DNA from 3 places in the Herbaspirillum sp. WTB6 genome. Region 3 is predicted to be linked to each of the others. Evidence: predicted binding sites of a transcription regulator. Region 3 holds the regulator's gene; each other region holds the start of a gene.

Region 1 (3,273 bases), 1.6 Mb from region 3:
CTTGAAGCGGCCGAGGCGGTATTCGAAGCTGTTGCGGTTGTCGATCAGCACCACATCGGGTTCGGCGATCAGGCGGCGCCAGTCGGCCGGGCTGACGTCGATGCCGGCGCCGGCGGTGTTGCCGGGAGATGGGCCGACGCCGAGCGCGACGATTTCAGATTTGCGGTGCACCTTGATGCGGCGAAACGGCACGCTCTTGCAACCGCTGCGCTTGAAAGTGATGCTGGCGAAGCGGTTTTCGAACAGCGAATCGTCGAGCAAGGCTTGCTGGAACTCATCCAGCGCCGCCGCGCTGCCGGCCAGCACGCCATTGATGCCCTCTTCCGCCACCAGGATGCTGCCGAGCAGCTCGCACGTGAGTTCGCGCAGGCGCGCCGCCACCGCGTCCGGATCGGGCAGTGCGACGAACTGATAGAACGCAATGTGGAACAGCGGCGGGTTCGGCTGCGGTGCGGTGCAGGGCGCCACGGTATTGGCGGGGATGGTCATGGTCGGAGGAATTGTCGCAGAATTTGCCGGCGCCAAGCCGGGTGGATATGTCAAAGGGCGATTGGAATGATGTGCAGGCTGCGCTCGATGATCGGCTTCACCAGGATTTTGTAGCTGTCGGCATCGAAGACGCGCCGCGCCGGCCGCTTCAGCTTGCCGGCGCCACCGGCGCCGTCGATCGAGCCGAGATAGAACCAGTGGTCGACCACGTGGGTCTGCTTCCAGTTTGCCGATTGTTCGACGATGCCGACCGCTCCCGGGTACGGCCAGACGATCACGCGCAGCGTCTCCAGCGCACCGCGCAAGCGGCCGGCATGCGCCGCGGCCGATTCGGCGCCGACGCAGGCGCCGTGGCAACGCGCCAGTTGCCGCGCGAAACAGGGGCGCCCGGGCGCGAGCTTTTCCAGCCCGACCAGGGCCGAGCATAGCTGATGCAAATCGACCAGTTCGCGCAGTTTTTCCAGCGCCGCGCGGCGCGTCGCAAACAGACCGTACAAGCCTGCGGTGCGTGAAAAATCCAGCTCGCGCGCATGCACGATTTCCGGCGCGGAACCGGCCTCACCAGTCAGGCGCAGCGTGCACATGTCGCGCGTGCGGCGCAGCTTCTTGTTGTGCACCGGTTGCAGTTCCTTGATCAGGCGCGACTCCAGCAGCAGCGCGCCGATCTCGCCGGCGGTGCGGAAAAATTCGACGCGGCGGCTGTGCTTCAGCATCCGCGCTTCTTCCGGCGTGCGCAGGTGGGACAGCACGCGGCTGCGCAGATTGACGCTCTTGCCGATATACAGCGGCGCGTCGTTTTCATCGCGAAAGATGTAGACGCCGGCGTGCCGCGGCAGCGCGTCCAGGCTGGCGCGGTCGATATGCGCCGGGTATTCGAACAGATCGGCCGGATTAGGCCCGATCAGCAATCCGGCCGAAGTGAGACGTACTGGCATGCAAAGCGGAATTCAAAAGATAACGAGCGGATAAGACTGTTGAAGCAAACGGACGAATCGGGGTTTGACTAATTCGGGGCCACCCTTATACTGTACATATATACAGTTATTTTACAGACTCATTAATTGCCTGATGGCAAGTTCATCGGGACTTTCCGGACTGCCAACAACTCCGAATTCACCGATGTCCGCCCTCCCCTCCAGCCGTTGCAGTATAGCCGCTGCCGATGCGGTGGTTGCCCGCATGCCACACGCCTTGTGGCGCGCCAGCCAGATGGCGGCGCCCCGCTCGGCGGTGACGCCGTCCGGCGCCGCCGCGCTCGACCGCGAATTGCCGGGTGGTGGCTGGCCGCGTTCGGCGCTGATCGAGCTGCTGTTGCCGCAGCCCGGCATCGGCGAAATGCAGTTGCTGCGCCCAGCCTTGGCCGTGCTCGTGCGCCAGCACCGGATCGCGCTGCTGCAGCCGCCGTATGCGCCGCAGGCAGCCGCGTGGTTGGCCTGGGGCTTGCCGCATGAACGCCTGCTGTGGGTCAAGACCGCGCGCAGCGCCGATGCGCTGTGGAGCGCCGAGCAGATATTGCGCAACGGCAGTTGCGGCGCGCTGCTGTTCTGGCAATCGCAGATCCGGCCGGAAGCGTTGCGCCGGCTGCACTTGGCGGCGCAGGCCTGCGACACCACGCTGTGGATGATGCGGCCGCTGGCGCAAGCGCAGGATGCATCGCCGGCGCCGCTACGGCTCGCCTTGCGCGCGGCGCCTGGCGGCATCCGCATCGCGCTGGTGAAACGCCGCGGGCCGCCGCACGACGGCGAACTCTTTGTGCCGCTGGCCGCAGCGCCGGCGGCGCGCGCCCTTGCCAGGACCCGGAACCATGATGCGCCTGTGGATCGGTGTACACCTGCCCTTGTTGTCGCTGGAAAGTCTGCGCCCGCGCTGGTGTGAGCCGGGCTCGCATGTGGTCGTCGAGCAGGCGCGGGTGGTGGCGGCCAGTGCGCCGGCAGCGGCGGTTGGCGTGCGTCCGGGCATGCGGCGTGGCGGCGTGCTGAGCCTGTGTCCGCAGGCCGTGCTGCATGAACGCGATGTACGGCGCGAGCAGGCGGCGCTGCACGAAGCGGCGCTGGCCATGCTGCGCTATACGCCGGAAGTGGCGCTGGCCGAAGAGAGCTCCTTGCTGCTCGACGTCGGCGCCAGCCTGTCGGCGTTCGGCGGCCGCCGCGCGCTGTACCGGCAGGTCGGCGCCAGCCTGGCGGCGCTCGGATTCACCGCACGGATCGGCATGGCGCCGACCGCGCAGGGCGCCTGGCTGCTGGCGCGCCAGGGCGGCAGGCGGCGCCGCACCGTGCAGCCGACCAGCCTGGCGCGCCGGCTGGATGCCTTGCCGCTAGCCATACTGCCCGCCGCGCGCCCGCATGCCGACTGGCTGCGCGGCATCGGCTGCCGCACCCTGGCCGACCTGCGCCGGCTGCCGCGCGCCGGACTGCAAAGACGCTGCGGCCCGGCCGTGCTGGCAACACTGGACCGGGCCTACGGCGATGCCGCCGAACTGTTCGAATGGGTGGCAGCGCCGCCGGCGTTTTCGGTCCGGCTCGAATTGCCGGATCGCATCGAACATGCGGAAGCGCTGCTGTTCGCGGCGCGCCGTCTGCTGCTGCAACTGTGCGGCTGGCTGGTGGCGCGGCAACTGGCGGTGGCGCGCTGCGTGTTGTTGCTGGAACACGAGCGCGGGCGGATGGCGATCGCGCCGACCGCGATCGAGATCGCGCTGGCCGAGCCCGCCTGGCGCGAAGAGCATCTGCTGCGGCTGTTGCGGGAACGGCTGGGGCGTACCGAACTGCCAGCGGCGGTGATCGC
Region 2 (3,273 bases), 1.6 Mb from region 3:
CTGCTACTGGATCTACCGGCAGCGCAGTAGCGAGGACATGTGCTGGTTTCTGCACGGATTGTTTGCCTGAGCTGCCGGCCGAAGATACCGGCGGGGGCCAGCCCTACCAATATACTCCGTCAATCATCAACCTTATCCGCCGGTAAATCAATTGTTCTACGAGCATACTCTCTTCGAGAGACGAATACCCGTCCGCGCATCCGATGCCTAAAACAATTCCAACTGCCCGTTCATGCCGTTGTCATCGCCAGTTGCGGCCACAGGCCGGCGAAAGCGCGACCCATCCAGGCCGCGGAAACTTTCCGCGCGCGCTCCCAGCCCGAAGCGGGCAGCCGCCTTTTCGAAGCGCTGCCGGATCAGCTCGGCCCATACGCCTTCGCCGCGCATGCGGCTGCCGAAGCCGGCATCGTAGTCCTTGCCGCCGCGCATGTCGCGTATACGGTTCATCACGCGTTGCGCGCGCTCCGGAAAGTGCGCCTGCAGCCATTGCTGGAACAACGGACTCACTTCCCACGGCAGGCGCAGCACGATGTAGCTGGCATTGACGGCGCCTGCGTCGGCCGCGGCCGCCAGCACGCGTTCGAGGTCGGGTTCGGTGACGAACGGGATCACCGGCGCGATGCTGACGCCGACCGGGACGCCGGCCTCGCTCAGGGTGCGCACCGTGCGCAGCCGCCTCATCGGCGCGGCCGCGCGCGGCTCCAGCGTGCGCGCGATGTGCGCATCCAGCGTGGTGATGGTGATTGCCACCGCCGCCTGCCGCTTGGCCGCCATCGGCGCCAGCAAATCGAGGTCGCGCTCGATCAGCGCGGACTTGGTGATCAGCGCCACCGGGTGCTCGCATTCGTGCAGCACTTCCAGGATGCGCCGCGTCAGCCGCAAGTCGCGCTCGCACGGCTGATAGGCGTCGGTGTTGACGCCGAGCGCAATTGATTCGGGAACATAGGAGGGTTTCGCGAGTTCCCGCCGCAGCAGTTGCGGCGCGTTGCGCTTGGCAAAAATCCGGCTTTCAAAGTCGAGTCCGGGCGACAGGCCGAGGTAGCTGTGCGAGGGTCGCGCGAAGCAGTAGATACAGCCGTGCTCGCAGCCGCGATAGGGATTGAGCGAAACGCTGAACGGGATGTCGGGCGAGGCGTTGCGGGAGAGGATGCTCTTGGCGTCCTCTTCGGTGACCCGGGTTCTCCAGGCCGGCGCCGCGCCCGCCGCCTCGGCTCCATCATCATCGGCGCCCCAGCCGTCGTCGAACGCTTCGCGCGCCAGCAATTCATAGCGGCCTTGCAGGTTCGACACCGCGCCGCGCCCCTTGCGGGCTGTGGGCGGCGGCTGGAGCAGCCGGGATTCCACTCCCGCGTCCCATTTCAGATCGGACATTGGGCACTCCTAAATACTGTATATAAACACAGTATAATGAAAATGAATGCAGGGTGCGGAAAACGCTCCTCCAAGCGCGCACCGCCCCTGTTTCGACAGCATTTTCATTCAGCCATGCCTACGGCAATTCCCCACTTCCTCCCCGCCTATGCCGAGTTGCAATGCGCCAGCAACTTCAGCTTCCTGCGCGGCGCCTCGCACCCGGAGGAGCTGGCGGCACGCGCGGCGCAGCTCGGCTATGGCGCGCTGGCGATCACCGATGAGTGTTCACTCGCCGGCGTGGTGCGCGCGCACGTGCAAGCCAAAGAGCTGAAACTGCCCTTGCTGATCGGCAGCCAGTTCCGCCTGGAAAACGCGGACGGCAGTCCGGCGTTTTCGCTGATCCTGCTGGCGCAAAGCCGGGAAGGCTACGGCAACCTGGCGGAACTGATCACGCTGGCGCGCATGCGCGTCGAAAAAGGCGCCTACCGCCTGACGCCGGACGATCTGGCGGTACCGGCAGCGCTCCATGCGCATCTGCGTGGCATGCCGGATTGCCTGGCGATCCTGACGCCGGCGCATGGTGTCGCCCTCGAGCATTTGCGCCCGCAGGCGGAATGGATGCGGCGCGTATTCCCCCAACGCGCCTGGATCGCGCTGACGCTCTTGCACCGCGCCGGCGATGAACAGCATCGCGCCGTGGTCGAGCAAGCCGCGCACCAAACCGGCTTGCCGCTCGTCGCCACCGGCGATGTCTGCATGCATCTGCGCTCGCGCAAGCCGCTGCAGGACACGCTTGCTGCGATCCGGCTCGGCAAGCCGATCGCGGAATGCGGATTCGAGCTGGCGCCGAATGCCGAACAGCATCTGCGCTCGCGCCTGCGGCTGGCCAATCTGTATCCGCCGGCTGCGCTGGCAGAAACGCTGCGGATCGCGCAACGCTGTCGCTTCTCGCTCGACGAATTACGCTACGAATATCCGGAAGAACTGGTGCCGCCGGGTGAGACGCCGGCCAGCTATCTGCGCAAGGAAGCCTATGCCGGCGCGCTGCAACGCTTTCCTTCAGGAATACCTGCTGCGATACGCAAGCAGCTCGAACATGAATTGCAACTGATTGCCGAGAAATCCTATGAACCGTATTTCCTGACGGTGTACGACATCGTGCGCCACGCGCGCAGCATCGGCATCCTGTGCCAGGGCCGCGGCTCGGCGGCCAATTCCACCATCTGCTATTGCCTGGGCATCACTGAAGTCGACCCTTCGCGCGGCACGCTGCTGTTCGAGCGCTTCATCTCGCGCGAACGCGACGAGCCGCCCGACATCGACGTCGATTTCGAGCACCAGCGGCGCGAGGAAGTGATCCAGTACATCTATGAAAAGTACGGCCGGCTGCGCGCGGCATTGACGGCCGTGGTCATCAGCTACCGGCCGCGCAGCGTGTTGCGCGACGTCGGCCGCGCGCTCGGGGTTGACCTATCGATCGTCGACCAGGTGGCCAAGTCGCATCACTGGTGGGACGGCAAGAGCAACCTGGCCGAGCGCTTCGCCGAATGCGGGATCGACCCGGCTGCCCCGCTCGCGCAGCAATGGGCCGCGCTGGCGCTGACGCTGATGGGATTTCCGCGCCATCTGTCGCAGCACCCGGGCGGCTTCGTCATCGCGCGCGGCAAGCTGTCGCGGCTGGTGCCGATCGAAAACGCCGCCATGGAAAAGCGCAGCGTGGTGCAATGGGACAAGGACGACCTCGATGCGCTCGGCTTGCTGAAGATCGACGTGCTGGCGCTCGGCATGCTGTCAATGATCCGCCGCGCGCTGGCCCTGGTCAGCGCGCGGCGCGGCGCGCCGTTCCGCATGCAGGACATCCCGAAGGAAGATCCGGCCACGTACGCGATGATTTCCGCAGCCGATACCGTCGGCGTGTTC
Region 3 (3,273 bases):
GCGCGGCGGCGCGCGCCATGAAGACGATGGGTTTTTCCCAACTGGTGCTGGTCAATCCACGCGTGCCGAATGCAATCGAACATGAAGAGGCGATTGCCTTCGCCAGCGGCGCGCAGGATATTCTGGCAGCGGCGCGTACGGTTGGTTCCATCGAGGAAGCCTTGAACGGCTGCAACTTCGCCGCCGCGGTCAGCGCGCGCCTGCGCGAGTTTTCGCCGCCGGTGCTGGCGCCGCGTGCGCTGGCCGGACAATTGGCGGCGCAGGTTGAACTGAATGCCGCGCTTATTTTCGGCAACGAGCGTTTCGGGCTGCCCAACCAGGCGGTGGAAAATTGCAATGTGCTGATCAATATTCCGGCCAACCCGGATTACTCGTCGCTCAACCTGGCGCAGGCGGTGCAGGTGCTAGCCTATGAATGCCGGGTCGCGGCGCAGGACGGCGAGCAGGGAAACAGTCCGGTCGGATTCCACGGTGACGCCGCCGGCGTGCTCGAGATCGAAGGCATGTTTGCGCATCTGGAACAGGCGCTGGTCGCGATTGATTTCCTCGATGCCGACAACCCCAAAAAACTGATGCCGCGCCTCAAGCGCTTGTTTGCCCGCACTCAACTGGAAACCGAGGAGGTCAACATCCTGCGCGGCATCGCCCGTCAGATCTTGCGCAAGCGCTCGGACTGAATCGGGCCGGCTTCAAACTCGGGTTTATACTGGCGCCTGTATTTTCAGATTCGCTTGATATTTGGGCGATATCAAGCCAAAGATTGGCATACTCCCGATTTTCAAGTGACGCGACGGTTGCGGTTAACGCCAGTTGCGCACCAATCCGACTGCCAGGCCTTCCAGGGCAAAGTCATCGCGTTCCGGCAGCACGCGAATCACCGCGAAATCCGGATTTTCCGGCAGCAATTCGATCATCGCACCGGTTTTCCGATAGCGCTTGACGGTGACGTCGTCACCCAGGCGGGCAACGATGATCTGGCCGTTCTTGACGCTGTCCGCTTTTTTCACTGCCAGCAGATCGCCGTCCAGGATACCGGCGTCGCGCATCGACATGCCGCGTACCTTCAACAGGTAATCCGGTTTTTCCGAAAACAGCGCCGGATCGACCTGATAGGTCGCCTCGATGTGTTCCTGCGCGAGGATCGGCGAACCGGCGGCGACCCGGCCCACCAGTGGCAGGCTCAATTGCATCAGCGCCGGGTGCGGCAACATCATCTGGCCGCGCGCCGGCGCCAGCGGCCGGTTGCCGCGCTCGCCGTCGAGCAGGCGAATGCCGCGCGAGGTGCCGGGCGAAATTTCGATCGCGCCTTTGCGCGCCAGCGCCTGCAAATGCTCTTCGGCCGCGTTGGCCGAGCGAAAACCGAGCTCGGCGGCGATTTCGGCGCGAGTCGGAGGAAAACCGGTGTTTTCGATTGCACTGCCGATCAGGTCGAGGATTTGCTGCTGGCGGGCGGTCAGTTTGAGCATAAGGTCAAGGCGCTGCGGCTGGGATTATGAACAGTCTGTATTTTTATACAGTTGTTCCAGGAATGCAAGCATGCAGGGCAGCGGTCAGCGCGATAAGCAGTTGAGCGCATTGAGTGTTTTCGCTTTTCAGCGTATCATTTCCGGTTTTCCTCTTCCCACACCCGTCTTGACGCCGGGGTGGGCGATTTATTGATCCGTCCAAAAGGAGATTCCATGCGTCATTATGAAATAGTATTTATTGTCCATCCGGACCAAAGCGAGCAGGTGCCCGCGATGATCGAGCGCTACAAGGGCGTCGTCACCGCGCGCGGCGGCCAGATCCATCGGGTCGAAGACTGGGGCCGGCGCCAGATGGCCTACATGATCCAGAAACTCGCCAAGGCGCATTACGTCTGCCTGAATATCGAGTGCGATGCCGAAACGCTGACCGAAATTGAAACCAGCTTCAAGTTCAACGACGCCATCTTGCGCCATCTGACCGTGAAGATGAAGAAGGCCGAAACGGCGCCGTCGCCGATGATGAAGGCGGTGCAGAAGGAAGACGCCGCCAAGAGCCATCGCAGCGAAGCGCCGGCAGCGTAATTTTTGCCGTGCCGCGGGAGCGTGAATCAGTTTGAGTTGGTGGCGACGGTCGGCGAGCGTGAAATTCTGCGCTACACGCCGGCAGGAATTCCGATCGTATCGGGCCGGTTGCTGCACAGTTCGCAACAGCTTGAAGCAGGAATTCCACGGCTGGTCGAGTTTGAAATTGCTGCCATTGCAGTCGGCGAAATTTCAGGACGATTCAGCCAGGCCGAACTGGGCCGGAGTTTTCGGTTCACCGGTTTCGTGGCACGCAAGAGTCGTAACGGCAAGAGCCTCGTTTTTCACATAATCGATTTTTCATCCATCGCAGGACAGAGTTGAGCGTAGCGCCACGCTGTCATCGACACGATGGAAACAAACAAGGAGCCAAAAATGGCATTCGGTAAAAAATTCGACAAGAACAAACTCAAGCACAAGCGTCAACAGCAGAACCCGCTGTTCAAACGCAAGAAATTCTGCCGCTTCACCGCCGCCAAAGTGGAACAGGTGGATTACAAGGACGTCGACACCCTGAAGGATTTTGTTCAGGAAAACGGCAAGATCATGCCGGCTCGTCTGACCGGCACCAAGGCGCATTATCAGCGCCAGGTCGATACCGCGATCAAGCGCGCGCGCTTCCTGGCGCTGTTGCCGTACACCGATCTGCACAACGCCTAATCGACGGCTGAAGAATAGGAGAAAAACATGCAAGTCATTCTGTTGGAAAAAGTCGTCAATCTCGGCAATCTGGGTGATGTGGTCCGCGTCAAGGACGGCTACGCCCGTAACTTCCTGATCCCGCAACGCATGGCACGGCGCGCCACCACCAGCGCCATGGCCGAATTCGAAGTCAAGCGCGCCGAGCTGGAAAAAGCCGCCGCCGAAAAACTGGCCGCCGCGCAGGCGCAGGGCGAAAAACTGGCCGGCATGACGGTCCAGATTTCGCAGAAGTCGGGGGTCGACGGCCGGCTGTTCGGTTCCGTTACCAACTTCGATATTGCCGAGGCGCTCAGCAAGCAGGGCTTCGCAGTCGAAAAGGCGCAGATCCGCATGCCGCAAGGCCCGCTGAAGATGGTAGGCGACCATCCGGTGAGCGTCGTGTTGCACACCGACGTCGCGGTCGACGTCACCATCGCGGTGCTGGGCGAGCACGTTTAAGACACCGCCAAGCAATGCCGTTTGGTATTTGCCAAGAGATAAAAAACCGGGTTCGCCCGGTTTTTTTATTGCCGCATTGCGTCAA

What was found. Region 3 encodes LexA, which represses DNA repair genes until DNA is damaged. Its sites were predicted from a motif close to ACTGTATNNNNATACAGT; they were not measured.
Region 1: imuA (translesion DNA synthesis-associated protein ImuA) is a predicted target of LexA. The motif match lies at 1,514-1,531, and genes of this name have one in related genera.
Region 2: ACK2VC_RS11600 (PA0069 family radical SAM protein) is a predicted target of LexA. The motif match lies at 1,387-1,404, and genes of this name have one in related genera.

The regions. Positions count from the first base shown of each region.
Region 1 is NZ_CP176522.1:2,477,592-2,480,864, reverse strand. Features, by position in the region: gene trhO (oxygen-dependent tRNA uridine(34) hydroxylase TrhO) at 1-489, opposite strand, end outside; gene ACK2VC_RS11615 (GIY-YIG nuclease family protein) at 540-1,424, opposite strand; gene imuA (translesion DNA synthesis-associated protein ImuA) at 1,669-2,364, shown strand; gene ACK2VC_RS11605 (Y-family DNA polymerase) at 2,297-3,273, shown strand, end outside.
Region 2 is NZ_CP176522.1:2,473,884-2,477,156, reverse strand. Features, by position in the region: gene ACK2VC_RS11605 (Y-family DNA polymerase) at 1-70, shown strand, start outside; gene ACK2VC_RS11600 (PA0069 family radical SAM protein) at 208-1,371, opposite strand; gene ACK2VC_RS11595 (error-prone DNA polymerase) at 1,486-3,273, shown strand, end outside.
Region 3 is NZ_CP176522.1:413,894-417,166, reverse strand. Features, by position in the region: gene ACK2VC_RS01965 (RNA methyltransferase) at 1-677, shown strand, start outside; gene lexA (transcriptional repressor LexA) at 801-1,466, opposite strand; gene rpsF (30S ribosomal protein S6) at 1,680-2,048, shown strand; gene priB (primosomal replication protein N) at 2,070-2,372, shown strand; gene rpsR (30S ribosomal protein S18) at 2,424-2,708, shown strand; gene rplI (50S ribosomal protein L9) at 2,736-3,188, shown strand.